3 regions of the Streptomyces sp. NPDC107521 genome follow, and region 3 is predicted to be linked to each of the others. Evidence: riboswitches for the same ligand, from Rfam matches in the RefSeq annotation. Region 3 holds a riboswitch; each other region holds the start of a gene.

Region 1 (6,129 bases), on a different contig from region 3:
GGGCCGCCCCCTCTACCGCTTCCACGGGCTGGTGCTGCTGTTCGCCGCCGCCCAGCCCGCGCCGTCCCGGCTCCCCTCCCCCACCTCGGCGGCGGGCTGACCCGGCACGGCGGAAGGACCCTCGACGGGGACACGGTCCACCGGCGCCCGCCGACACACGGCGGGCGCCGTCCGCCGTCGATACGCCGACGGGGACACCGGGCCGTACGGAGGAGACGCGCCCTCGGCCCGGACGGCGGGCGCGGACCCCGCGAACGGCGTCCGGCGCCCGGCCCCGAAAGGCGGGCGGGCGGGCGACGGCATCCGGGACGGCCGGCGAAGTCCGGGGCGGCGGTCGGCGCCCCCGACGCCCCCGATACGCACGAGGCGGGCCGCGGAGCCCTTCACGGCCCCGCGGCCCGCCTCGTCATGGACCCGGCGCGCGGTCAGTGCCAGCTCTCGTCGTCGCCCCGGAACATCCGGGCGGCGTGCGGGGCGGTGGGCGGCTTCATGGCGTGCGGACGGACCACATGGTTGTTCGGCATTTCTTCTCCCCCTCGCGGAATGTTGGCACTTACGCTAGAGAAGAGGGATTTCCGCTCATTATCGTTCAGCCTTCCGGTAAAGAAAGACAATCCTCCCCAACCGGAATGCCACCGTTTTCCTTTCCGTCCACCGGTCGCCCGCGCCCGGCTTCCTTACCGGAAAGTTCCGCGAGGGCGGTGCGCGCCCGCGCCCTCCACTTCGGCACACCGATGCGGTCGAAATCCGCCAATGCCCCGAGGAGATACCGCCGGGCCTCGTCCGGGTCGCCGCATTTCCCGCCGAGGGTGCCCAGGGCGAGCTTGATGCGGCCCTCGACGAGCGGGCTGTCCAGCAGCGCGGCCACCTCCATGGCCTGGTGCAGCGTCGCCCGCGCCTCCCGCCACCGCCCGGCGCCCGTCCGCGCCTCGCCGAGGGCGAGCAGCCCGTGGGCCAGACCGAGGGTGTCCATCTGCCCCCGCACGATGTGGATGACCCGCAGCAGGGCCTCCTCGGCGAGCACGTACTCGCCGCGCGCCAGGTGCACCCGGGCCAGCCGGTGGGTGCCCAGGGCCAGGCTGCGCGCGCCGCCCTCCCCGATGGCGGCGGAGACCCGTACGGACTCCTCGCTGAGCCGCTGCGCCGCGTCGACGTCGTCCTGGTCGAGGCGGATCTGCGCCATGTTGTTCAGGACGTGGGCCTCCGAGGAGCGGTCGCCGACGGCCCGGAAGACGGTCAGCGCGGCGGTGCTGTGCCGCATGGCGGAGTCCAGTTCGCCGCGCATCTCGTCGATCATCGCCATGTTGCGCAGGACCAGGGCCCGGCCGTGCGCCTCCCCGGCCTGCTCGTGCAGGCGCAGGGCCCGGGTGAAGAGGTGGTAGGCGGTGGTGAAGTCCCGCAGCCGCATCTCCAGGGCGCCCAGGACGTGCAGCATGGCCGCCTCGCCGCGGGCGTTCCCGGCGGCGCGGACGGCGGCGAGCGAGCGCTCGGCGCACTCCCGCCAGTCGTCGAGGTAGTTGCGGGTCTCGAAGAGGACCAGGACACAGAGGGTGAGGTCCCAGGCGAACTCGTCCATGCCGGCGGAGGCGGTCCGGGCGACGACCGCGACCAGGGAGAGCCGTTCGGCCTCCAGCCAGTCCAGGGGGCGGGCCAGCAGCCGGCCGGTCGTCTCGGGGTCGAGCCGCCGCCGGGCGACGGTCCCGTGGATGATGCTGAAGTCCCCGCCGTAGGAACGCCGGTGGGCCTCGGCGGCGAGGAACAGATAGGTGCGGTGGACGCGGTCGAGGACGGCGTCGCGCTCCCGCTCGCTCTCCTCCTGGGCGCGCTCCCGGGCGAACAGCCGGAGCAGGCTGGGGAACCGGTAGCGGGTGTGACCGGCCGTGTCGGGCCCGACGACGTCGAGGAACCGGGCGTCGACCAGTTCCTCTATCAGGCGTTCACCGGTGTGCGGGTCGGTGTCGAGCAGGGCGGCGGCCACCCAGGGGGCGAAGTCCGGGACGTCCAGCAGGCCGAGTCCGCGGTAGAGCCGGGCGGTCTGCTCGGCGAGCCCCCGGTAGGTCAGCGCGAAGCTGGCCCGGACCTGCGACTCGCCCTGGCTCAGTTCGTCGAGGCGGCTGCGTTCGTCGCTGAGCCGGCGCACCAGATGGGCCACCGACCAGTGCGGCTTCGAGGCGAGACGGGCCCCGGCGATGCGCAGGGCCAGGGGCAGCAGGTCGCACAGTTCGGCGAGGGTGACGGTGGCGCCGGGCTCGTCGGCGACGCGGTCCTCGCCGACGATGCCTCCCAGCAGTTCGACCGCCTCGTGCGGGGAGAGCGGCCCGAGCCGCACCCAGGCCCTCGGCGGCCAGGCCACCAGCTCCGGTAACTGTTCGCGCCCCGTGACCAGGACGCAGCACCCGGCGCCGCTGGGCAGCAGCGGCCGGACCTGGGCGTGGCTGCGGACGTTGTCGAGGACGACGAGGACCCGCCGGTCGGCGAGGAGGCTGCGGTAGAGGGCCGCGCGCTCCTCCGGGGCGGCGGGGATCTGGGCGGCGGGCACGGCGAGGGAGCGCAGGAAGCGGCCCAGCACCTCACCGGCCAGGGTGGGTTCGAGGCGCTCGTCGTAGCCGTGCAGGTCGGCGAAGAGCTGGCCGTCGGGGAAGAGGCCCGCGACGCTGTGCCCCCAGTGCACGGCCAGGCTGGTCTTGCCGACGCCGCCGACGCCGGTGATCAGGCCGGTGGCCGGGCCGCCCGCGGTGCGGTCGGGATCCAGCAGGGCGCCCAGCCGGGCCAGTTCCTCCTTGCGCCCGGCCAACCGCGAGACGTCGGGCGGCAGTTCCAGCGGGGGGCAGGCCGGGGTGTGCGGGGTGACCGGCTCGGGCTCCGGTTCGGGCGCGGAGAGCGACGGCCGGTCCTGGAGGATGGCCTGGTGCAGTTCGGCCAGGGCGGGGCCCGGCTCGATGCCGAGTTCCTCCTTGAGCCGCCGGCGCCCCTCCTGGAACGTCTCCAGCGCCTCGGCCCGCCGCCCGGAGCGGTACTGGGCGGTGATGAGCTGGTGGCGGGCTCGTTCGCGCAGCGGGTGTCTGCGGACCATGGCCGCGAGGTCGGGCAGCGCCCGCTGGTGGTCGCCGAGTTGGAGCCGCACCTCGGTGGCGTTCTCGAAGGTGTTGAGCCGCAACTCCTCCAGCCGGTGGGCCTCGTCCTCGGCGCGGTGGGCGGTGACACCGGCGAACGGCCGTCCGCGCCAGAGCCGCAGCGCCTCCGTGTAGGCGCGGGCGGCCTCGGACAGCCGCTCCTCGCGCACCGCCGCCTCGGCCGCGGCGACGAGCCCGGCGAACTCGACGGTGTCGAGCGAGTGCCGGCCGAGCCGCAGCAGGTAGCCGGGGTGGGCGGTGACGATGATCTCGTCCGGACAGCCGACGCTCTTGAAGACCTTGCGCAGGGCCGCGATGCAGATGGAGACCTGGGTGCGCGCGGTGGCGGGCGGCCGCTCGTCCCACACGGCGTCGATCAGGGTGTCGACCGGGACGACATGGCCGGGCGCGAGCAGCAGGAGCGTGAGAATGGTGCGGTGCCGGTGGCCGCCGAGGGAAACCTGATCCTCTCCGGCGCGCACGTCGAGCGGTCCCAGGACGCGGAATTCCAGCCGCTTCTCCATGTACCCCTTGCCCCCCGTGCTTCCCGGACGGCGGAAGCAGTAGTCCGACCGCCCTGATTGCCACCCCGACCCAGGACGCCACCCCCCACGCGGCCAACGATACGACGACGAATGCGGCTACCGAGCGGTAACGCGGGGCGAACCGTCGGTAAGGGAGACGCATCCGGCCGGAATGGGGCTCGTGCGGGAAACTCTCCGCAGGCGTAAGTGAGCGGTGTTCAGTTTTCCACCGGCATTTTCCGGCCGAATTGCGCCACCCCGGAAGAAGAAACTCCACGCGCCACCCGCGCCCACGGTCCGACGCCCGTCGCACGACGCGGGCACGGCCGGGGGACGACCCGGGGGCGGGGCCGCGGGCGGGGCCCGGCCCGGGTGCGGCGAGGGGGGCCGGACGTCCGGAGGCGGTCGAGAGGGCCCGGCCCGGAGGCGGGCGGGCAGGGCGGGATCGGGCCGACGCACGGACGGCGCCCGGCGGCGGGACCGGAAGGCGTACGGACGGGCGCCGGACGGCAGGACCGCGCGACGTACGGGACGGGCCGGACGCCGGCGACGGGGCGGGACGCCGACGACGGCGGAGCGGGACGGGGCGGCGGCATACGGACGGAGGCCGGACCGGGCGGCACGGCCGGCGGCCGGACGGGGCCGCCGGGCGGCACTCGGTTCCGGACCGGACGACGGCACCGGACGGCGTACGGGCGGGGCCGGACGGCGCGACCGGACCGCGTACGGTCCCGGACCCGACGGCGCGAAGGGCGGCATCCGGTCCCGCACCGGACCGCCCATCGGCGGGCGTGTCCCGCGTACGCCGACGGGGCCCGCCTCCCCCTGGCGTCCCGGCCGGTCAGGGGCGCCGCGTAGGCTGACCGGGCAGCCGGTTCGCCCCGTCGGCCCGACGGGAGGCGTCGCAAGAGGGAACCCGGTGGGAATCCGGGACTGCCCCGCAGCGGTGAGCGGGAACGACCGCCGTCATACAGCACTGGCCCCGGACGGGGCCGGGAAGCGACGGCCAGTAGGAGCCCTCCGGGAGGAGTGGCGCGCCCGCGAGTCCGAAGACCTGCCCGCTGCCCGCGCCCGGGACGTCCGGCGCGCGGAAACGTTCCGCCGCGACTCGCGAAGGAGAGTTGACGTGGCCGATCCCACCGTCACCGTCCCCGCCCCCGTATCCACCACCCGTCGTACCAAGACCCCGGACGACTCACGGGTGGTCCTCGCCCACATCATGAGCGAGCACGACACCAATCTGTACGGCACCATCCACGGCGGTGTGATGATGCGGCTCATCGACGACGCGGCGGCCGCCGCCGCGGGGCGGCACGCGGGCGGCCCCGCCGTCACCGCCTCGGTCGACCGGATGACCTTCCTGGCCCCCGTGCGGGCCGGCGACCTGCTGAGCGTCGGGGCGGCCCTCCGGCGGGCCGGACGGACGTCGATGACGGTCGGGGTCCGGGTGACCGCCGAACGCTGGAACCACTCGGGTCCGACGACGGAGGTCGCCACGGCGACACTGACCTTCGTCGCCATCGACGCCGACGGCACCCCCCGCCCCGTCCCCGCGCTCGCCTCCCCGCCGCCGGCCGGGGACTGACCCCCGCCCGGTCGGGCCGGGGCCGCCCGGGGCCGTACCGACCGCCCGGGACGGAACCCCCCGGACGGCCCGCCCCGTCTCCGCGTCACTCCCGCCCTCCGCGTCACTCCGTCCGGGGCGGCGGGGTGACACGGACGGGAGGCGCCGCGCACCGCCGTCGGACCGGATCGGTACGCGGGTCGACGACCCAGTGGTTGCTCCTCAGGACCCGGTCGGCGAAGGGCACGTCCTCCTCCCCCAGGAAGCGGAACCCGAGACCGCGGCAGATGCCGTTCGACGGGGCGTTCGTCGTCGCGGGGAAGGCGTGGACGAGCCCCCACCGGCCGTCGTCGCGGGCCTGTTCGAGCAGCATGCGGACGCCCCGCCTGCCGAACCCCCGTCCCTGGAACTCGGGCAGCACCATCCACCCGATCTCGGAGATCAGCCCGGCCCCGGTGTGGTGGGGCCACAGGGTGACGGTGCCCGCGACCGTCCCCGGTCGGGCCGCGTCGGGCACGATCATCCTGGTCCAGTCGGTCCCGGCCCGCGCCCGCTCGACATCGCGCCGGACCTTCTCCTCCATGCCCTCCCGGGGCAACGGACCGCCCAGCTCGGCCATCATCACCGGATCGCACCGCATCCTGACGTAGGCGTCGACGTCCCCGTACTCGACATCACGCAACAGCATCCGTATCCCCTTCCCTCCACGGGCGGGCGCAGCGCCCCGCCTTCGCCCTCGTCGTCCTCATTCCCCCGGTCCGGCACGCGGACGGGCCTCCCCGCGCCCCGCCGTGGCCGTCGGTTCACCATCACGACCGAAGCCGCGACGCACCGCACTCACCATGTGACCCCGGAGTACCCCCGACCGACACCCCCGGCACACGGACGCCACCGAGTGAAGCCGTCCCACGCCGAACGGGCCAAGTGC
Region 2 (6,129 bases), on a different contig from region 3:
AGGACGCCGGTGACCAGGGAGAGCAGGACGAACATCCGGGCGCGGAACCGGCCCACGTCCAGCCCCATGGTGGTGGCCGCCTCCTCCCCGGCCAGCAGCAGGTTCAGCCGCCGGGCCTGCGCCATGAGCACCCCGAGCCCGAGCAGCAGGGCCGCGCAGGGCAGCCACAGGGTGTCCCAGGCGACCCCGCCGAGCCCGCCGAGGGTCCACGCGAGCACCGCGCGGGCCTCGTTGCCCCGGTCGGTGGTGAGCAGCAGCAGGTCGAGGACCGCGGTGAGCACCGCCGCGACGGCCACCCCGGACAGCACCAGGCGGGCGGAGGTGATCCGCCCGCCGGTGCGCGCGGTGGCGTAGACGAGGACCAGCGCGGCGAGCGCGCCGAGGAACGCGGCCAGCGGCAGGGAGACCGGGCCGAACAGGGTGACACCGAAGACGATCACGGTGACCGCGCCGAGGGAGGCGCCCGAGGAGACGCCCAGCAGATAGGGCTCGGCGAGCGGATTGCGCACCAGGGCCTGCAACGCGGTGCCGACCACCGCGAGCCCGGCGCCGGTCACCGCGCCGAGCAGCACCCGCGGCGCCCGGACGTCCAGCACGATGGTCTCCCGCGCCCGCGGCCAGTCCGGTTCCCCCGGGGCGGCGCCGAGCGCGTGCGCCACGATGCCCCACACCTGGCCCGGCGGGACCCGCACGGAGCCGACCGCCAGGCCCGCCGTGAGGGAGACGAGGAGCAGGGCGCCGAGCACGAGCAGGGCGACGGCCGGGGCGGTACGGCGCGCGGCGGGCTCGGCGGGCTCGGCGGGGTCCTGGGCGGGCCCGGTGCCGGGGGCCTCGGCGGCTCCGGTGCCGAGGTTCTCGGCGGTCCCGGTCCCGGTCCGGGTGCCGGTGCCGGTGGGCCCCGGTGGGGATCCGCCAGGCCCCGGCGGGGGACCGGTGGGCTCCTGTGGGGGACCGGTGGGGTCGGGGGCCGGTTCCGCGCGGTCGGGGTCCGGGGCGGCGCGGTCCGGGTCCGGCCCGGAGGGGTCCGCGTTCCGCCCGGGGGTCCGCCGCCGTCCTCCCCCCGGGGCCCGGGCCCCGGGGGCGGCGCGGGTCACCGGAAGCTCTCGGGGTGCAGCCCGCGGGCCAGGTCCTCGACCGCGTGCGCCGAGCGGATGCCGACCAGGGTGGCGGTCAGCGGCAGGACGACGAACCGCTTGTCCCGGATCGCGGGCACGTCGGCGAGCGCGGGCTGGGACAGCAGGAACCGCTTCTTCCGCTCGACGCTCCCGGCGCTGTCGTCGGCGTAGTCGTAGATGGCGATGACCTCGGGGGCGCGCGCCACGACCTGCTCCCAGGAGACGTCGCCGAAGACGTCGTCGAGGTCGGCGAAGACGTTCCGGCCGCCGGCCAGCCGGATCAGTTCGGTGCCCAGGCTCCGGCCGCCCGCGGTGAAGGCGGTCTTGTCGCCGCTGTCGTACACGAAGACGGGCACCTCGGGCTCGCCGCGCACGGCGGTGACGGCCCCCTCGACGCGGTCCTCCAGGTCGGCGACCAGCTTCCCGGCCCGGTCCGGGACGCCGAAGACGGTGCCGATGGTGCGGATCTCGTCGTAGGTGTCCCGCATCGTCACCCGCTTCCCGCCGCAGTACTCGCGGTTGAGGTGGGTGTTGATCCCGGCGTCGGCGAAGGCCTTGCGGGACCGGCCCTGGCTCTCGTCGAAGGCGCTGGCGTAGCCGCCGTAGACGAGGTCGGGATCGGCCTCCAGCACGGTCTCGAACGACGGCTCCCGCGCGGCCAGTTCCGGGACGGCCGCGTACTCCTCGGCCAACTCGGGCAGGACGGCGGAGTCGGGGAAGGCCGTGCCGACCATGCGGTCCGCCAGGCCGAGGGAGAGCATGAGCTCCGCCGGGTGCTGATGGATGGTGACCACCCGGGACGGCGGCCGGTCGTACGTGGTGCGCACACCGCAGTTGTCGACGGTGACGGGGAACCCGGCGGCGGGCCGGGCCGCCGGCTTCCCGTCGCCGTCGTCGGCCGGTCCGCATCCGGCGAGCAGGGCGACGGCCGCGGTGAGGGCGGCGGCCGCGGCACGCGCCGGGCGGCGCCGACGGGCGGGGGTGGAAGAGGACAGGGGGGCATGGGGCATGCCGTCGTACACGTAGAGCCTCCTGGGGAGTCCGCGCTCCTCGGAATGGGCCCGCGACGGACCAGTGTCCTGACTCCCGGGTCGACGCCCCTTCGCACACGACGGTGTGCGGAGCGGACGCGCTCCCCGGTCACAGTGGCGGGACCGTGCCGGACTCGCACCGGCTTCCTGACTCCCGTCGCGGCGATGACCTGGCGATAGTACGTTTCCCGCGTTCGGCGCCGACAGGGTGGTCGGGCCGGGGCCCGGCCCGGCCGCGCGCGGGGGCGGCCGGCGAGGGGCCCGGGGCGTGCGCGCCGGGGCCGTGCCCGGCCCCGCCGGGCAGCGGGCCCGGGGCCCGGCCGGGGAGCGGTGCGGGACCGGCCGTCGGGCTCGGGGGCGGGGTGCGGGTCCGGAGCCGGGACGCGGGCGCGGGGGTGCCGGGACGCGAGTGGGCGGGGGTGGCCGGTGGTCCCGTTCCGGCCCACGTGCCCGCGCCCGGTGCGGCGGCTCCGCGCTTCCGGCGGCGGCCGGCCCCGCGCCGGTCCCGGTCCGGCGACGGCCTGGACACGTGCGGGCCCGGACCCACCGTGCCCGGACCCACCGTGCCCGGGACCCCGCGCGGGCCCCCACCCGGCGACGCGCGGCCCCCGTGAGGGCCCGGACCCACGGTGCCTCAGGTGCCGCGCGATTCCGGAGCCGTGATGCCCCGGCCGCCGCGCGGTTCCGGCGGCAGCCTGGTCCCGCGGGCCGGGCGGCAGGCGGCTCGGCCCCTGGTCCCGCGGGCCGGGCGGCGGCCCGGAAACCCGGGGCGGCGGCCCGGAAACCCGGGGCGGCGGCCAGGGGCCCCGGGTGTCGGGCAGCGCACCCGGGCCCGGCCTCCCGCCCCGGGGGCCGGTGGCGGACCTGCCCCCGGCCCCTGCCCCCGGCCCCCTGCCCCCGGGTGCCGGGTGCCGGGTGCCGGGTGCCGGGCGGTGGCCGGAACCCCGGACCCGGCAACGGCCCCGGCTACCCGCTGTGGTCCTCCCACCAGGCCCTCAGCCAGGTGACCGCTGCGGCGCCGAGCGCCCCGGTGGCTCCCAGGAGCGCCCGCTGGCAGAGCCGCCGCCAGAGGGGCGGCGGGGCCGGTGGCGGGGGCTGTTCCCGCACCGGGGCACCGTGATCGTTCATCTGCGTGTTCCTCCCGCGTGTGTCGGAGTTCTCCGTGGGCCGGCCCGGACCCCAGCGTGCCGGGGCGCGGGCGCCGCCGGGAATCCCCTCCGCGTTGACACCCGAGGTCGGCAGCGGGCCGACCGTTGCCGTTCGTGGATGGCAACGGAAGCTCGCCGCCGGAAGCCCCAACGGACGTGATACTGGGCCCTGTTGAGGGGACGGTGGGTGGAGCATGGGCACACGGGACGCGGTGGGCGCGGCGCGCTTGGCACCGCTCGGGGAGGACCTCGTACCGGAGAAGCGGGCCTTCGTCGAGGACCTGCGGATGATCTTCCTCCGGCTGGGGGTGAGCGTCCGGCGGTACGCCGCGCGGCGGCACGTGGACCCCAGCACCCTGACCCGCTACCTGAAGGGCGACCGCCTCCCGGGGTGGGACTTCGTCGCCACCCTCGTCGCCGACCTCCGGGAGGAGGGGATGGCCCTCACGCCCGAGGCGGAGCAGCGGCTGCGGGAACTGCACCGCGAGGCGCTGCGGTCCAACAGGCCGGCCGGGAAGCGGCAGAAGCTGGAGGACCAGCTCGCCCGGGCCGACGAGGAGGCCCGGCGCAAGCAGGCGCACGCCCAGGCCCTGGAGGAGGCGCTGCACGACCGCGTGCGGCGGCTGTCCGAGGCGGAGGCCCGCAGCCGCGCCCTCGCCGTCGAACTCGACCGGCGGACACAGGCGCACCGGGCCGAGATCGACGTGTGGCAGGGCGAGTACGAGGAACTGGGCCGCGAGTGCCGGGACCTCCGCCAGGAGATCACCTACCTGGAGGAGGTGCTGGCCGTCACCCGCGCCGAGCTGATCGCCGCGGAGAACCAGTGCTGCGTCCTGGAATCGCAGCTGGAGACCGTGCAGGAGCTCTGGGAGGAGGCGGCGGTCGTCCCGTCGCTGATGGCGGCGCTGGAGGCCACCGACCGCACCGCCTCGGTGCCGGAACTGGTCAGTGTCGTCGGCGACCTGGAGTCGCGGACCCAGCGCGCCATGGCCAGCGAACTGGTCACCTCCGTCAGCAGGACCCGGCCGGTCCAGGAGGTCGGCGCCCTGCTGGCGGGCCTGGACGGGGCGGGACTGGGGGCGCACGCCCAGGCGGCGCTGCCCGTCCTGGTGCTCACCCGCCCGGTCGACGAACTCGGCCGGCTCGCGGCGGAACTGGAACGCTCCCGGCTGCACGACCTCGGCGCCCGGCTGCTGGGGGCGTCGGTCCGGCTGCACACCCCGCGCGACACCGCCGCGTTCGTGGCCGCCCTGCACCGAGAGCACCTCCCCGAGCACGTCGCCGTGGTGCTCGGCGCGTTCCTCGCCACGCGCGAGGTGGCTCAGGTGCTGGAGGCGGTGGAGCTGGTGCTGACCGGACCGGGGGCCGCCGTGCTGCCGCTGGCCCTGCGCGCGGCGGCGGCCGAACGCCCGGTGTCGGACATCGTGGAGATCAGCCGCGGGCTCGGCGAGAACGGCCGGCACGGCCTCACCCACGTCCTCCAGGCGGAGACCGTCTCCGTCCGCCCGGCCACCGACGTCACGGAGCTGATCGACACCCTCTCGTCCCGGGGGCTGCTGCGGGACGCCGACTTCGTGTTCGACAACGCCCAGTCGTGCAGCAGCGGCCATCTGGTGGCCCTGGTCTCCGCCTTACGCGTGGTGCGCAATCACACGGCCGCCGCGGCGGTGCTCGAACGCGCCGCGCTGACCCGCGCGCCCGCCGACGTGGCCACCCTGATCAACGACCTGCACGCGACCGGCAACGGCGTGCTCGCGTGCGACGTGCTGGTCGTCTCGGCCGCCGCCCGGACCCGGGACGACTTCCTCGCGCTGCTGCGCGCCCTCGACGGGAGGCACCACGAGGTTGCCTGGGTGCTGGGGCACGCGGCCGGGACGACCGGCCCCGGGGACGCGGCGCTCCTCTTCCGGACGCTGAACGACGTGGCGCTGCCCGCGCGCGCGGAGACGGTGCTGGCCTTCACCCTGGAGAACCGGCCCACCGGGCACGCCGGGCGGTTCCTCGCCATCCTGCACCAGGGCGGCGCCCCCGAACTCGCGCCGGACGCGCTGCTGGTGCGCGCCCGCACGATGCCGACGGCGATGGTCGCCCGGCTGGTCCTGGCGCTCGCCTCGGCGTACCTCCCGGAGCAGCTCGACGCGGTGCTCCGCGGGGGCGGGGCGGAGCGGGACGGCGGCGAGATCGCCATCCTGCTCCGGCAGATGGCCCTGGCGGACAGCCCGTTCGCCCCCCTGCGGGACTTCGTCTTCGACCGCCTGACGGAGGTGTGCCTCTCCCTGCTGCCGGCCGAGACCGTCGCCGGCCACGTCCTCGCCCTGGAGGAGGCCAGCCTCGACGCCCACGCGGCGACCCTCGTCCAGCGCGCGGGGGCCCGGTACCGGGGCGCGTTCACCTCGGAGCTGAAGCGGCTGCGCACGAAGGACGAGCAGAAGGTGTTCTCCCGCCGCTTCTGGCTGCCGGAACGCACCGGGGACCCCCGCCCGGGAGCCCCCCGCGGCTCCCTCCCCCACCGCCGGGGCCAGCACCGAAGCCCCCGGGGCCACCGCTGATCACCGGGTGCCGGTGCCCCGGGGCGCAGATGTCCCCGGTGCCCCGGGCGGCCCCGCATCCCGTCGCCCGGGCCACTGACGCCGCACCGCCACGCGGCCCGTCGGCCCCGCCTGCCGGGATGAGCCGTGCTCCCGTTGTCGGACGTGCTGGTTAACGTGTCACCACCGTTGGAGCCGGAGGGGGATTCATGCGTACACGGATCGATGTCGTCCACTGCGCGGGCTGGGATCCGCAGGCGCGGATGCCCGTGGGGACGATGACCGAGGACCGGGCGCGCGAGCGCGA
Region 3 (6,129 bases):
CCTACGACGCGGACCTCAACCGCCGGGAGCGGGAGCTGTTCGACCCGGCGAGCGCGTCGCGGGCGCTGGGCGTGGCGGACTTCCTGGCCCGGCGCGCGGCGGGCGCGGTGGTGGTCGACGCGCGTGATCCGCAGGAGTTCGCCGCCGGTCACGCGCGCGGCGCGGTCAACGTGCCCGCGGACGGCCGGTTCGCCGAGCAGGCCGGCACCGTGCTGCCGTCCGGTGCGGAGCTGCTGGTCGTGGCGCCGGAGAACCGGGAGGAGGAGATCGTCACCCGGCTCGCCCGGATCGGCTTCGACCGCGTCGCCGGGTATCTGGCCGCACCCGACGAGGCGCTCGCCGCGATGGCCGACGAGGTCTCCCCGGCCAGCCGCCTGACCGCCGTCCAGCTCCGCGCCGAGCTGGACGGGCCGAACCCGCCGGTCGTCGTCGACGTCCGCAACTGCGGCGAGCGCGGCGAGAACGGGTTCATCGAGGGTGCCCTGCACATCGCCCTGGGCGAGCTGCCGCGCCGCCTCGACGAGATCCCGCGCGACAAGCCGCTGGTCCTGCACTGCGCGGGCGGTCACCGCTCCTCGATCGCCGCGAGCCTGCTGCGCCACCACGGCTTCGACGACGTCTCCGACGTGCTCGGCGGCTGGGCCGCCTGGGCCCTGGCGAACACGCCCGCCGCCGCCTGACCCGCCGCCTTCCCCTCTTCCCACCGCCGGCGTCCCGCACGGGACCTCCTTCCGGCGAGCCCTGTGCGGGCGCGCCCGCTCTCCCGCGTTCCGTTCCCGTTCCGCTGCCTCTCCACGGAGTAGTCCTCATGACCACCGACGCTTCCCGTACCTCCGTCTTCACCCCCGCCGCCCTTCAGCACCTGATCGAGACCGGTGACGGCCCCCGTCTGATCGACGTGCGGACGTCCGGCGAGTTCGAGACCGGCCACATCCCCGGCGCCCACAACGTGCCCCTGGACACCCTGCGCGAGCACCGTGCGGAGCTGCGCGGGCACCTGGACGAGGACGTGGTGCTGGTCTGCCGCGCCGGATCCCGCGCGGCGCAGGCCGAGGAGGCGCTCGCCGAGGCGGGCCTGCCGAACCTGCGGGTCCTCGACGGCGGCATGATGGCCTGGGAGGCTTCCGGCGCCCCGGTCGACCGCGGTCGGCAGCGCTGGGCACTGGAGCGTCAGGTCCGTCTCGTCGCCGGCTCGATCGTGCTCGTCAGCGGCGTCGTGGGGTTCTTCGTCCCCGGCGTGCACCTGATCGGCACCGCGATCGGCGCCGGGCTGACCTTCGCCGCGCTCAGCAACACCTGCGCCCTGGGCATGATGCTGTCCAAGCTGCCGTACAACCGGGGCCCGCGCACCGATGTCGGCACCGTCGTCGCCTCCCTGAAGAGCGGGTCCCGAGCGTCGGGGAGCGGGTCCTGAGCGTCCCGCGGCCGCCCCGGCCGACGGCCCCGGGCTGAGGGCCGTCCCGGGAACCCCGCTCGCGGTGGCCGCCCCGATGTCCTCCCCCGGCCCCGCCGGCGTCCCGCTCGGCCGGGGGCCGGGCCCGGCGGGCGGCACCGCGCGGGGCCGGCCGCCGAGGGCACCGTCCGCGCCACGCGGAGCGGGCCGCCCAGGTCCCGGCAGCCCCTCGCGGAGGCATCGCGCGGCGGAACCGCCGCCTCCCCCCGTTCTCGACGCCTCCCCGTTCTCGACGCCGCCGCCGGTGGGGCGGTCGCCGTCGACGACTCCGCTCCGCCACCGGGTCGGCCCGTCGTCACCGGCCCAGCGGGCGGCCGCCCGGTACCGCACCCGGTCCCGGGCCGCCGGTGGCCGCTCCGGCTCCCGCACGACGTACCCGCACGACCGCACGAAAGAGGTCCCGTGATGTTCCCGTTCTCCCGAGACAAGAAGCGCGTCACCGTCGAGGAGGCCCGTCGGCGCACCCTGGGCGCCGACGCCCCGGACGTCCTGCTGGACGTCCGCGAGCGGGGCGAGTGGACCGCCGGGCGGGCGCCCGGCGCGATGCACGCGCCACTGTCCGCCCTGGTCACGGGGGCGGCGCTGCCGAAGGCCGCCCGGGGCAGGCCGCTGACGGTGATATGCCGCAGCGGGAACCGCTCGCAGAAGGCCGCCGAGCTGCTCCGTGCGCGCGGCGCGGAGGCGGTGGACGTCAAGGGCGGGATGAAGCAGTGGGCCGCCGCCGGATACCCGGTGGTCGGCGGAAGCGGCGACGAGGGCTCGGTGGCATGACCGCCCTGATCCTCGCGCTGGTGGCCGGAGCCGTCGTCGGCCTGGCGCTCGGCGGCCTCGGCGGTGGCGGCAGCGTTCTGGCCGTCCCGGCCCTGACCTATCTGATCGGCATGGAGCCCGCCGAGGCGATCACCACCAGCCTGATCATCGTCACCCTGACGTCCGTCACCGCGCTCGCCGGGCACGCCCGGGACGGCAACGTGGCCTGGCGGACCGGACTGCTGTTCGCGGCGGCGGGCATCGTCCCCGCCATGCTCGCCGGTACGGCCGCCGGGCATCTGCCCCAGGCGGGGCTGACCGTCGCCTTCGCCGCCGTCGCGGGACTCGCCGCGCTGCGCATGCTGCGTCCCTCGTCCGCCGCGGCCGGGGGCGAGGTGCGCCCCGTCGGGGCCGGTGCCGCCGGTGCCGGGCTCGGCGCCGTGACCGGGCTGCTGGGTGTGGGCGGCGGATTCCTCGCCGTGCCCGCCCTGACGCGGGTGCTCAACCTCCCGATGCGCCGGGCCATCGGCACCAGTCTGCTGGTCATCACCATCAACTCCGCCGCCGCGCTCGGCGCCCGGGCCGGTACCGGAGTCCATCTGGACTGGGCCGTCATCGCGCCCTTCACCGCCGCCGCGATCCTCGGTGCCTGGGACGGCAAACGCCATGCGCGACGGCTCAGCGGCAACACGCTGCAGCGCGTCTTCGCCTACGCCCTGCTCGCGGTCGCGGCCTTCATGCTCGCCGACGCGTTCGTCTGACCCCTCCGCCGCTTCCGTGCCGCCCGCCGTGCCGGTCCCGGGCGGTGCCGCGCGGTCCCGGCTCCACCGGGCCGGGTGGGGCACCGTGGTGCGGGCGCGCCCCGCGATGGCAGGATGGCCGGCGACAAGGGCGACGGCGGAACGAGGAAGCCGGTGTGAATCCGGCGCGGTCCCGCCACTGTGATCGGCGAGCGGATCCCAGGACGGCCACGGCCCCAGCGGGCCGGAAGGCCGGGACGGGCATCGACCCGAGAGCCAGGAGACTCACGCGGTCGCCCCCTCGACGAACCACGGGGCGGATCTCCCCGGAGAGAGGAACGGCACCGCATGCCCGCGACGCCGACCGGACGAACCACTGACGGCACCCCCACCGGAGCGGCGGACGGCCCCGTGCCGTGCCGTGTCGTCGTGTGCCGCGACTGCTGCTGCGGCAGCCCCAAGGTGACCGGCGTCGACCACGCCGCCCAGACGGCGCGTCTGCGCGCCCAGGTCCCGGTGCGGGTGTCCGCCTGCCTGGACGTCTGCGACCAGGCCAACGTCGTCGTCGTACTGCCCTCCGCCGCGGGCCGGGCCGCCGGGGCCCGGCCCGTCTGGCTGGGCCTGGTCAACGACCCGGACGCGACCGAGGACGTCGCCGCCTGGGCACGCGCCGGCGGACCGGGCGTCGCGCCCCTGCCGGACATCCTCGACCTCTACGCCATCACGCCGCCGCGACGGCGTACGGCCCGACGGCGTACGGCCTCGTGATCGTGCGGACGGAGAACCGGGGAGGAGTCGGCACCGCGCACCGGGCCCGTGCCTCGTCCGCGTCCGTCACCGCCGCGCTGCGGGACGTGGCGGATCTCGGCGGCTTCTTCGCCCTGCGGACCGGCGGACGGGACGACGGCTGGCACCCGGTCGCCCGTTCCTACGCGGAGGGCTTCACCGACCTCGCCGAAGCCGTCGCCCGCCGCCACCGCACCCGGGAGCCGCGCGTCGACGTCTCCATCGCCCAGCTCGGCCATGCCGCGCGCCTCTGGTCACCGGCGCTGGCCTGCGTCGTCCTGCACGGGATCGTGCTCGACCTCGACGGGCTGCAACGGGCCGACGACGGACCGGCCCTCCGGCTGCCCCGGCCCGCCGGACTGCACGTCGACCGGCTCGACGACGGCCCCGCCCACGCGCTGTACCAGCAGGTGACACGCCATCTGTCGGCGCTGGCCGACGGCCTGCGCGTGAAGGTCGCCCCGCGGCTGCTGGACGGCAACTCGGCGTCGGCGCTCGCCGAGGCGGCCCGCGCCCTGCTGGCGCACCGCCCCGCCGCACGCGGACCGCTCACCGACCTCACGACCACGCTGCTGGACACCGGACGCCTGGCGGGCACCGGCACGCTCACCGGCCCCGACCTCACGTTCCGCCGCCTGAGCTGCTGCCTCTACTACCGCGCGCCGGACGGCTCGAAGTGCGGCGACTGCGGTCTCGCCGGCCGCGCGCGGGGGCGGGCGCCGCGGTGAGGCACGTCGGAGCGCGCCGGACAGCGGTCGGAGCGGCCCGGACCGGGGCCGGACACGGCCGCCGAAAGCCGCCCCGCCGGGTCCGTCCCTCGTGGCCCGTCGGCCCCGGCCGAGGGCGCCGGTCCCCGGCCGGTGCCCGGAAATGACCGAGGGCCGGTTCCGGATGACTCCGGAACCGGCCCCGACCCGCGACTGTCTCCAGTCGGGACGACAGGATTTGAACCTGCGACCCCTTGACCCCCAGTGAACGAAACACCGTCCACAGAGGTCTGTGAGTTCCGGGGAGTGCACAAACGTCCAGGTCAGGGCCAGCTTTTCCGGCTCGTTCCACGGAGTCCGTGAGATCTGCGTGAGACGACGAAGCCCCGGCTCGGTGGAGTTCACCGGCCGGGGCTTCGCCGCGCCTTGGGGCGGTCAGTTTTGCTCGTCGCCCTCGGCCTCTGCGCCGACGGCGGGCGGCTCGGGTTCAGCCGGGGCCGTACTGATCCGCAGGCATCCGTCCGTGCCGAACAGCTCGATCAACTGGGACAGATGGGCGCGCGCCGCGCTGCGGCCGGGGGTCTCTCCCGTGGTCACCCGCGCCCCTCCAGGTCCGCCCACACGATCTTGCCCCAGCGCCGCTCATCCGTGCCCCAGTCGGCGGCCAGCACCGCCACGAGGCGCAGACCGCGCCCGCCTTCTTCACTGTCGTCGGCTTCGCGCTGCAACGGCCGCGCCCGGGAGAGATCCGCGACGCCGACACGTACCCGCGCAGCGCCGGGACGGTCGATGACGACCCGGATGGATTCCCGCCGGGCGTGCTGCACGGCGTTGGCCACCAACTCGGAGACGATCAGCGCCCCGTCCTCGGCCAATGCGTCCAGCCCCCAGACGGCACAGGCGGTACGAAGCAGGCGCCGCGCGGTGGCTGCGCTCTCGGGCTGCCTCGGCAGGGTCTCGCTGTACCCGGGGTGCCCGGTCTGGCGGGCCCGGGTTGTAGGTTGCGGCATGTCGGTCTGCTTCCTTCAGATCGGCCAGCCCCGGGGCCGTTCGCGCGGTCGCCGGGGCGCTTCGCGTTCAGGTAACCGGGGTGCGTGATCATGCGGAGGAGCCAACCAGGGGGCCAGGGAGGGGCCACACTAGATACGGAAGGGGGCCACCATGAGCGACACCACCGAGCGACGCCGCGAGTTCGGCGCCTACCTCGCCGATCTGCGGCGGCACTCCGGCCGCTCGCAGCGGCAGTTCGCCGCCGTGCTGTGCGCCGTGTCCGGCGCCCAGTCGATCACACGGCACGAGGTCTCCCGATGGGAGCGCGGGGAGCGCATCCCGGACGCGTGGCTGCCCACCTTCGCCCAGGTACTCGGTGTGCCGCTGCGTGAGCTGGAGCAGGCCGCCGCGTACGCCCGGGGGGATGCTCAGGCCACCCTTCCCGGGGTCGCGGCCACCCTCGCGGACTTTCTGCCCGACGGGGACGCGCTGGAGCCCCTGGCGACCCCCCGTGGCCGTCGGATCGGCGCCACCACCGTGGACGGCCTGGCGGCTCGCGTCCACGGCCTCCGGCTCGCGGACGATGTGCTGTCCGGCGGAGACCTGATCGCCCCCGCCTTCCGCGAGCTGCGCGCCGCCGTCCGCCTGTACCGCGAGTCCGAGCACTCCGAGGAGACGGGGCGCGGCCTGCTCGTACAGATCG

What was found. Region 3 has a riboswitch for cobalamin ahead of ACZ7LB_RS26275 ((2Fe-2S) ferredoxin domain-containing protein). Riboswitches for the same ligand answer to the same signal wherever they lie in the genome.
Region 1: it holds a riboswitch for cobalamin, as region 3 does, so the genes downstream of both, ACZ7LB_RS14150 (acyl-CoA thioesterase) here and ACZ7LB_RS26275 ((2Fe-2S) ferredoxin domain-containing protein) in region 3, are expected to answer to the same signal.
Region 2: it holds a riboswitch for cobalamin, as region 3 does, so the genes downstream of both, ACZ7LB_RS04500 (ABC transporter substrate-binding protein) here and ACZ7LB_RS26275 ((2Fe-2S) ferredoxin domain-containing protein) in region 3, are expected to answer to the same signal.

Annotation. Positions count from the first base shown of each region.
Region 1 covers NZ_JBVKAT010000008.1:7,084-13,212, forward strand. The annotation lists gene ACZ7LB_RS14140 (AfsR/SARP family transcriptional regulator) at 1-100, shown strand, start outside; gene ACZ7LB_RS14145 (AfsR/SARP family transcriptional regulator) at 590-3,637, opposite strand; cobalamin riboswitch at 4,493-4,713, shown strand; gene ACZ7LB_RS14150 (acyl-CoA thioesterase) at 4,764-5,222, shown strand; gene ACZ7LB_RS14155 (GNAT family N-acetyltransferase) at 5,326-5,889, opposite strand.
Region 2 covers NZ_JBVKAT010000002.1:308,782-314,910, reverse strand. The annotation lists gene ACZ7LB_RS04505 (FecCD family ABC transporter permease) at 1-1,094, opposite strand, end outside; gene ACZ7LB_RS04500 (ABC transporter substrate-binding protein) at 1,091-2,137, opposite strand; cobalamin riboswitch at 2,168-2,335, opposite strand; gene ACZ7LB_RS04495 (hypothetical protein) at 3,113-3,274, opposite strand; gene ACZ7LB_RS04490 (hypothetical protein) at 3,489-5,843, shown strand; gene ACZ7LB_RS04485 (hypothetical protein) at 6,032-6,129, shown strand, end outside.
Region 3 covers NZ_JBVKAT010000021.1:71,862-77,990, reverse strand. The annotation lists gene ACZ7LB_RS26295 (MBL fold metallo-hydrolase) at 1-680, shown strand, start outside; gene ACZ7LB_RS26290 (rhodanese-like domain-containing protein) at 809-1,414, shown strand; gene ACZ7LB_RS26285 (rhodanese-like domain-containing protein) at 1,859-2,224, shown strand; gene ACZ7LB_RS26280 (sulfite exporter TauE/SafE family protein) at 2,221-2,964, shown strand; cobalamin riboswitch at 3,109-3,229, shown strand; gene ACZ7LB_RS26275 ((2Fe-2S) ferredoxin domain-containing protein) at 3,292-3,711, shown strand; gene ACZ7LB_RS26270 ((2Fe-2S)-binding protein) at 3,708-4,457, shown strand; gene ACZ7LB_RS26265 (hypothetical protein) at 4,872-5,033, opposite strand; gene ACZ7LB_RS26260 (ATP-binding protein) at 5,030-5,446, opposite strand; gene ACZ7LB_RS26255 (helix-turn-helix domain-containing protein) at 5,598-6,129, shown strand, end outside.